DNA from 2 places in the Streptomyces sp. NPDC088707 genome. Region 1 is predicted to be linked to the other one. Evidence: predicted binding sites of a transcription regulator. Region 1 holds the regulator's gene; the other holds the start of a gene.
What was found. Region 1 encodes HspR, which represses chaperone genes until heat shock. Its sites were predicted from a motif close to TTGAGNNNNNNNNNCTCAA; they were not measured.

Region 1 (3,402 bases):
GCAGCTGGACCAGGCCCGCAAGGCGCTCGAGGAGCGCACCGCGGACCTCCAGCGGCTCCAGGCCGAGTACCAGAACTACCGCCGCCGCGTGGAGCGGGACCGGGTCACGGTCAAGGAGATCGCCGTCGCGAGCCTCCTGAGCGACCTGCTCCCGGTGCTCGACGACGTCGGCCGGGCCCGGGACCACGGCGAGCTCGTGGGCGGGTTCAAGTCGGTGGCCGAATCGCTGGAGACCGTCGTCGCCAAGATGGGTCTGCAGCAGTTCGGCAAGGAGGGCGAGCCCTTCGACCCGACGATCCACGAGGCCCTGATGCACTCGTACGCGCCGGACGTCACCGAGACGACGTGCGTGGCGATCCTGCAGCCCGGGTACCGGATCGGCGAGCGGACCATCCGGCCCGCCCGCGTGGCCGTCGCCGAGCCCCAGCCGGGCGCGGCACCGGCCAAGGACGACGCGAAGTCGTCCACGGACGAGGAGAGCGGTGCCCCCGAGGAGGGGTAGCGCGACCGACAGCACAGCGGTGACAGACCCCGGAGCAGTCCGGAAGGAGGGACGTCGATGAGCACGAAGGACTTCGTCGAGAAGGACTACTACAAGGTTCTCGGCGTCCCCAAGGACGCCACCGAGGCCGAGATCAAGAAGGCGTACCGGAAGCTCGCCCGCGAGAACCACCCGGACGCCAACAAGAACGACGCCAAGGCCGAGGAGCGCTTCAAGGAGATCTCCGAGGCGAACGACATCCTCGGCGACCCCAAGAAGCGCAAGGAGTACGACGAGGCCCGCGCCCTCTTCGGGAACGGCGGCTTCCGGTCACCCGGCGGCCCCGGCGGCGGCTCGTTCAACTTCGACCTGGGCGACCTCTTCGGAGGCACCCAGGGCGGCGCGGGCGGCGGCTTCGGTGCCGGCGGCGGCGGCATCGGGGACGTCTTCGGCGGCCTGTTCAACCGCGGCGCCGGTGCGGGCCCCCGCACCCAGCCGCGGCGCGGTCAGGACATCGAGTCCGAGGTGACGCTCAGCTTCACCGAGGCCATCGAGGGAGCGACCGTACCGCTGCGGATGTCCAGCCAGCAGCCGTGCACGGCGTGTTCGGGCACCGGCGACAAGAACGGCACCCCCCGGGTGTGCCCGACCTGCGTCGGCACCGGACAGGTCTCGCGCGGCAGCGGCGGCGGCTTCTCGCTCACCGACCCCTGTGTGGACTGCAAGGGCCGCGGCCTCATCGCCGAGAACCCCTGCGAGGTCTGCAAGGGCAGCGGCCGGGCCAAGTCCTCCCGCACCATGCAGGTCCGCATCCCGGCGGGAGTCTCGGACAACCAGAAGATCCGGCTGCGTGGCAAGGGAGCGCCGGGGGAGCGCGGTGGGCAGCACGGCGATCTGTACGTCGTGGTGCACGTCGACACCCACCCGGTCTTCGGCCGCAAGGACGACAACCTCACCGTCACCGTGCCGGTCTCCTTCACGGAGGCGGCCCTCGGCGGCGAGATCAAGGTGCCGACCCTCGGCGGCCCCGCGGTCACCCTCAAGCTGCCCGCGGGCACTCCGAACGGCCGGACCATGCGCGCCCGGGGCAAGGGCGCGGTCCGCAAGGACGGCACGCGCGGCGACCTGCTCGTCACGGTCGAGGTCGCGGTGCCGAAGGAGCTGGACGACAAGGCACGTGACGCCCTGGAGACCTATCGCGAGGCGACCGCCTCCGAGGACCCCCGGGCGGAGCTGTTCCAGGCCGCGAAGGGAGCGTGACCCGGTGGACGGGCGCCGACGCAATCCGTACGAACTGACCGACGAGTCGCCGGTGTACGTCATCTCGGTGGCGGCCCAGCTCTCCGGTCTGCACCCGCAGACCCTCCGTCAGTACGACCGTCTCGGTCTGGTCTCCCCGGACCGTACGGCGGGCCGTGGCCGGCGCTACTCGGCCCGTGACATCGAGCTGCTCCGTCAGGTGCAGCAGCTGTCGCAGGACGAGGGCATCAACCTGGCCGGGATCAAGCGCATCATCGAGCTGGAGAACCAGGTCGCGGCGCTGCAGAACCGGATCGCGGAGCTGTCGGCGGCCGTCGACGGCGCTGCGGCGGCGATGCGGCAGCGCGAGGCCCAGGTGCATGCCTCGTACCGGCGCGATCTGGTGCCGTACCAGGACGTGCAGCAGGCGAGCGCGCTGGTGGTCTGGCGCCCGAAGCGCACCGGCGAGTAGTTCCCGGACGGCGAAGCCCCCTCCACGACGCGCGGAGGGGGCTTCGCCGTTCACGCGTTCACGGGATGAGCTCCGCCACGATGTCGCCGAGCGTCTCCCACCAGGGCGCGGCGCCCGTGCCGAACGCTGCGGCGAGGGCGGTGCCGACGGCGTGGTCGAGCGGGGTGAGGGCGGCGGCCGGGTCCCAGTCGGCGTCGACCCTGCCGTCCCCGGCGGACTCCAGGGTGCCGAGCGCCTTCCCGTCGCGGGTGAGCCGGCTGTCCATGTGCGAGCAGGGGACGAGCCGGTAGCGGACGCCGTCGACGCGGACGTCCACCCGGTAGGAGCGGCGCAGCAGCCGGGCGCGGGCCGGCCTGATGACGGCGGGTCGCCCGCCCACCGTCAGCGCGAGCAGGGCGGCCTTGCGGGTGCCGATCGGCGTGTGGGTGTCCGGGCGGGTCCCGGGGGCCCGTACGAGCTCCACGGTGGGCAGGTCGTGCCCGGAGACGCGGAGGGACCCGGCGGGCCCGTCGAGGTCGATCTGTACGTACACGGTGGTGAGTTGTCCCGTTCGACGCTGGTCAGGTGTCTGGGTGGTCAGTTGTCTCCCTCGAGGATGCCCGACTGCGCGATCAGGTAGCCGAGCTGGGCCCGGCTGCCGCTGCCGAGGGCGGCGGCGAGTTTGGCGATGTGGGCGCGGCAGGTGCGCACGTTCATGCCGAGGCGGCGGGCGATGGCCTCGTCGACGTGACCCTCGACGAGGAGTTTGGCGATGGAGCGCTGGACGCCGCCTATGCCGTCGACGGAGGGGCTGTACGGGATCTCGTCCTCCCATGGCACGCCGTGCAGCCAGAACTGGTCGAAGACGCCGACGAGGTACTGGACGAGGCCCTCGTGGCGGAGTTCGAGGGCGACCTGGCGGTCGCTGCGCGCGGGCACGAAGGCGACCTTGCGGTCGACGATGATCAGCCGGTCGACGATCTCCTCGAGGGTGCGCAGTTCGAGCCCGTACGGCGCGACGCGTTCGACGTAGGCCAGCGTGGCGGGATGGTGCCGGGCCGTGTGCTGGTAGAGCGTGCGCATCCGGACACCGCGGTCGAGCAGGGGCTCCATGCGGCGCAGGGCGGCTTCGAGGGTCTCGGGGCGGCGGCCGCTGCCGGGCTGGATGGTGAGGAGTTCCTCGGTGCACTCGTTGATGGCGCGGTCGAGGGCGGCGTTGATGACGCTGAGG
Region 2 (3,402 bases), on a different contig from region 1:
TCCACCAGGCGCCGGGCCGCGATGACCCAGATCCAGCCGCCGGCCTCGCCCCGGCCCCGGTGGCCGCCGGCCGAGCGCCAGACCGTGACGAAGGTGTCCTGGAGGACCTCCCGTACGGTCTCCTCGTCCGGGCAGCGCCGGGCGAGGCGGGCGTGCAGCCAGCCGGCGTGGCGGTCGTAGAGCACGGCGAGCGCCTCGGAGTCCCCCCGGGCGACCGCGCGCAGGAGCGCCGTGTCGTCGTCCTCGTCGCCCCCGGAGGGGCCTCCCCCTGCGGGGCGCAACAGTCTCACGCCTTCTCTATCGCGCGCGTGCCCCGGATCGGTTCTCCGTGCTGGTGCTGGTGCTGGTGCTGGTGCTGGTGCTGGTGCTGGTGCCGGTGGCGGTGCCGGTGCCGGTGCCGCTTGGGGAGTGCGGCGGACCGGCTCAGGGGTTCGTCGGCGGGCCGCCCTCCGGGAGGGCGGCGAAGACCCGCTGGAGCGCGGCCGGGCGCTCGCCGTCGCCCGAGACGACGAGGCGGTGGCGGTACGTCACGTAGTACTGGAAGCCGTCGAAGACCGGGTCGCCCGTCGGCCGTTCCGGGACCCGGGCGTACGCGGGGTCCTCCAGGGCCGCCCGGAGCTCGGCTGCCTCTGCGCGGGTCTGCCGCCCGGTGCGGGGCTCCTCGGTGCCGGAGCGGCTGGTCCAGGAGCCGTCGTAGTGGACGACGAGCTTGTTGCGGACACCGGCGAGGCCGCCGTTGACGACGACCTCGACGAGGACCTCGGCGGGTCGGGGGTCAGCCTCCGTGGGAGTGCCGGGAGCCGTGGTGGTGCCTGGGACCGTCGTGGCTGACGGGGGCGTCGTGGTGCCCGGCACCGTCGTGGTTCCCGGGGCCGTGGTCGTCGCCGTGGCGCCCGGTTCGGCGGGTCCGCTCGTCCCCGACGGCGGCCCGCCCGGTTCGGCCGGTGTCTCCGGCCCGCAGCCGCTCGTACCGACGATCAGGAGCCCCGCCAGAAGCAGGGTTCCGCACCACGTTCCCCGTATGCCTCTCACCATGGACCGAGCATGCCGGTCGGCGGGCACCGCGCGCAGCCGGACGGTCAGGTTCGCCCCCGGCGCCCTCCTGCCCCCGGCCCCCTCCTGCCCCCGGCCCCCTCCTGCCCCCGGCCCCCTCCCCGCGCACCCGGCGCCCGGACCCGACCGTCAGCCGGTCCCCGTCCCGCCGCCGTCCCGGACGATGCCGGTGAGCGGTCCCCGGTAGCGCCAGTCGAGCGAGTCGTACAGCGCGAGGCCGTCCGTGGTCGCGGCGAGCACCCCGGTCTCGGCGCCTGCCTGGGCGGCGGCCGCCTCCAGGGTGCGCATGACGTTGGCGCCGAGCCCGCGCCGCCGGTGCGCGGAGTCGGTCTCGATCTGGTCGGCGACGGCCGTGGAACCGGTCGGGGCGATCTGGCCGCGGGCGGCGAGGGTGCCGTCGGGCGCCAGGACGCGGACCCGGATGACACCGTCGCGGACCTCGGTGGTCCGCGCGTACCCCTCGGGCGGGGCCGGCCGGGCGCCGGGGTCCAGCGGCTTGACCATCATGAAGCCGGGGTCGTCGGGGACCGTCCAGCCCTCCGTGATCCACGCGTGCGCGTCCTCGGGCCCGGCCATGATCTTGAGCCAGCTGTACGGGGTGGTCAGCCGGGCGCAGAGCGCGCCGACCGTGGCCGCGTCGGGGGCGGGCAGCACATGCCGCACGACGTGCCGGGGCAGCCCCACCTCGATCCGGTGACCCCAGGGCTCGTGGACGGCGGCCGGGGTCCCCCGGGAGACGGTCCAGCCCGCCACCCACGCCGATGTAAGAGCTCCAATATCCATGCAGCTATTACATCGGCCGGAAGTGGCCTGGGCGAGGGTGATCGCTCAGAGCGAACGGACGTCCGGGAACATTCATGGGCTCACATGCATTGAGTCGGCATAGCTCAACTTGACTGCCGAAGGGGAGATCATGGCTGACTCCAAGCCGTCCGTGCCGCTCACTCTGCCCGTGCTGCCGCTTGACGACGAGGTCGTGCTGCCCGGAATGGTGGTGCCGCTCGACCTGTCCGACAACGACGTACGCGCCGCGGTGGAGGCCGCCCAGGCCGCCGCGCGGCCCGGCGCGGGCAAGCCGCGGGTGCTGCTCGTGCCCCGCGTCGACGGGACCTACGCCGGGACCGGCGTCCTGGGCACCGTCGAGCAGGTCGGACGACTGTCCGACGGCGACCCCGGCGCCCTGATCCGCGGCCTCGGCCGCGTGCGCATCGGCGCCGGCACGACCGGACCCGGCGCGGCCCTGTGGGTCGAGGGCAGCACCGTCGAGGAGACCCTGCCCGAACCGCTGCCCGGTCAGGTCACCGACCTGATCAAGGAGTACAAGGCGCTCGCCACCAGCTGGCTCAAGAAGCGCGGTGCCTGGCAGGTCGTCGACCGCGTCCAGCAGATCGACGGCGTCGGCGCCCTCGCCGACAACTCCGGCTACTCGCCCTTCCTCACCGTCGAGCAGAAGGTCGCGCTCCTGGAGACCGCCGACCCGGTCGCCCGCCTCAAGCTCGCCACCGCCCAGCTCCGCGAGCACCTCGCCGAGCAGGACGTCGCCGAGACCATCGCCAAGGACGTCCAGGAGGGCGTCGACAAGCAGCAGCGCGAGTTCCTCCTCCGCCGCCAGCTCGAAGCCGTCCGCAAGGAGCTCCGCGACCTCAACGGCGAGGCCGAGGGCGACGAGTCCGACGACTACCGCGCCCGCGTGGAGGCCGCCGACCTTCCCGAGAAGGTCCGCGAGGCCGCCCTCAAGGAGGTCGAGAAGCTGGAGCGGTCCAGCGACCAGTCCCCCGAGGGCTCCTGGATCCGCACCTGGCTGGACACGATCCTCGAACTCCCCTGGAACGAGCGGACCGAGGACCGGTACGACATCCGCGGCGCCCGCGCCGTCCTCGACGCCGAGCACGCCGGCCTGGACGACGTGAAGGAGCGGATCACCGAGTACCTCGCGGTGCGCAAGCGCCGAGCCGAGCGCGGCCTCGGCGTGGTCGGAGGCCGCCGCGGCGGAGCCGTCCTCGCCCTCGTCGGCCCGCCCGGCGTCGGCAAGACCTCGCTCGGCGAGTCCGTCGCGCACGCGATGGGACGCGAGTTCGTCCGGGTCGCCCTCGGCGGCGTCCGGGACGAGGCCGAGATCCGCGGCCACCGCAGGACCTACGTCGGCGCCCTGCCCGGCCGGATCGTGCGGGCCGTCAAGGAGGCCGGGTCCATGAACCCGGTGGTCCTGCTCGACGAGATCGACAAGGTCGGCTCCGACTTCCGCGGCGACCCCGCGGCGGCCCTCCTCGAAGTCCTCGACCCGGCGCAGAACCACACCTTCCGCGACCACTACCTGGAGGTCGAACTCGACCTCTCGGACGTCGTCTT

Region 2: the regulator HspR is predicted to act here: its motif matches at 1,926-1,944, upstream of lon (endopeptidase La).

Annotation. Positions count from the first base shown of each region.
Region 1 is NZ_JBIVLV010000003.1:235,375-238,776, reverse strand. It holds gene grpE (nucleotide exchange factor GrpE) at 1-502, shown strand, start outside; gene dnaJ (molecular chaperone DnaJ) at 560-1,741, shown strand; gene ACIP84_RS11825 (heat shock protein transcriptional repressor HspR) at 1,746-2,192, shown strand; gene ACIP84_RS11820 (hypothetical protein) at 2,251-2,724, opposite strand; gene ACIP84_RS11815 (helix-turn-helix transcriptional regulator) at 2,769-3,402, opposite strand, start outside.
Region 2 is NZ_JBIVLV010000008.1:274,005-277,406, reverse strand. It holds gene ACIP84_RS24790 (RNA polymerase sigma factor) at 1-290, opposite strand, end outside; gene ACIP84_RS24785 (hypothetical protein) at 424-1,035, opposite strand; gene ACIP84_RS24780 (GNAT family N-acetyltransferase) at 1,183-1,836, opposite strand; gene lon (endopeptidase La) at 1,967-3,402, shown strand, end outside.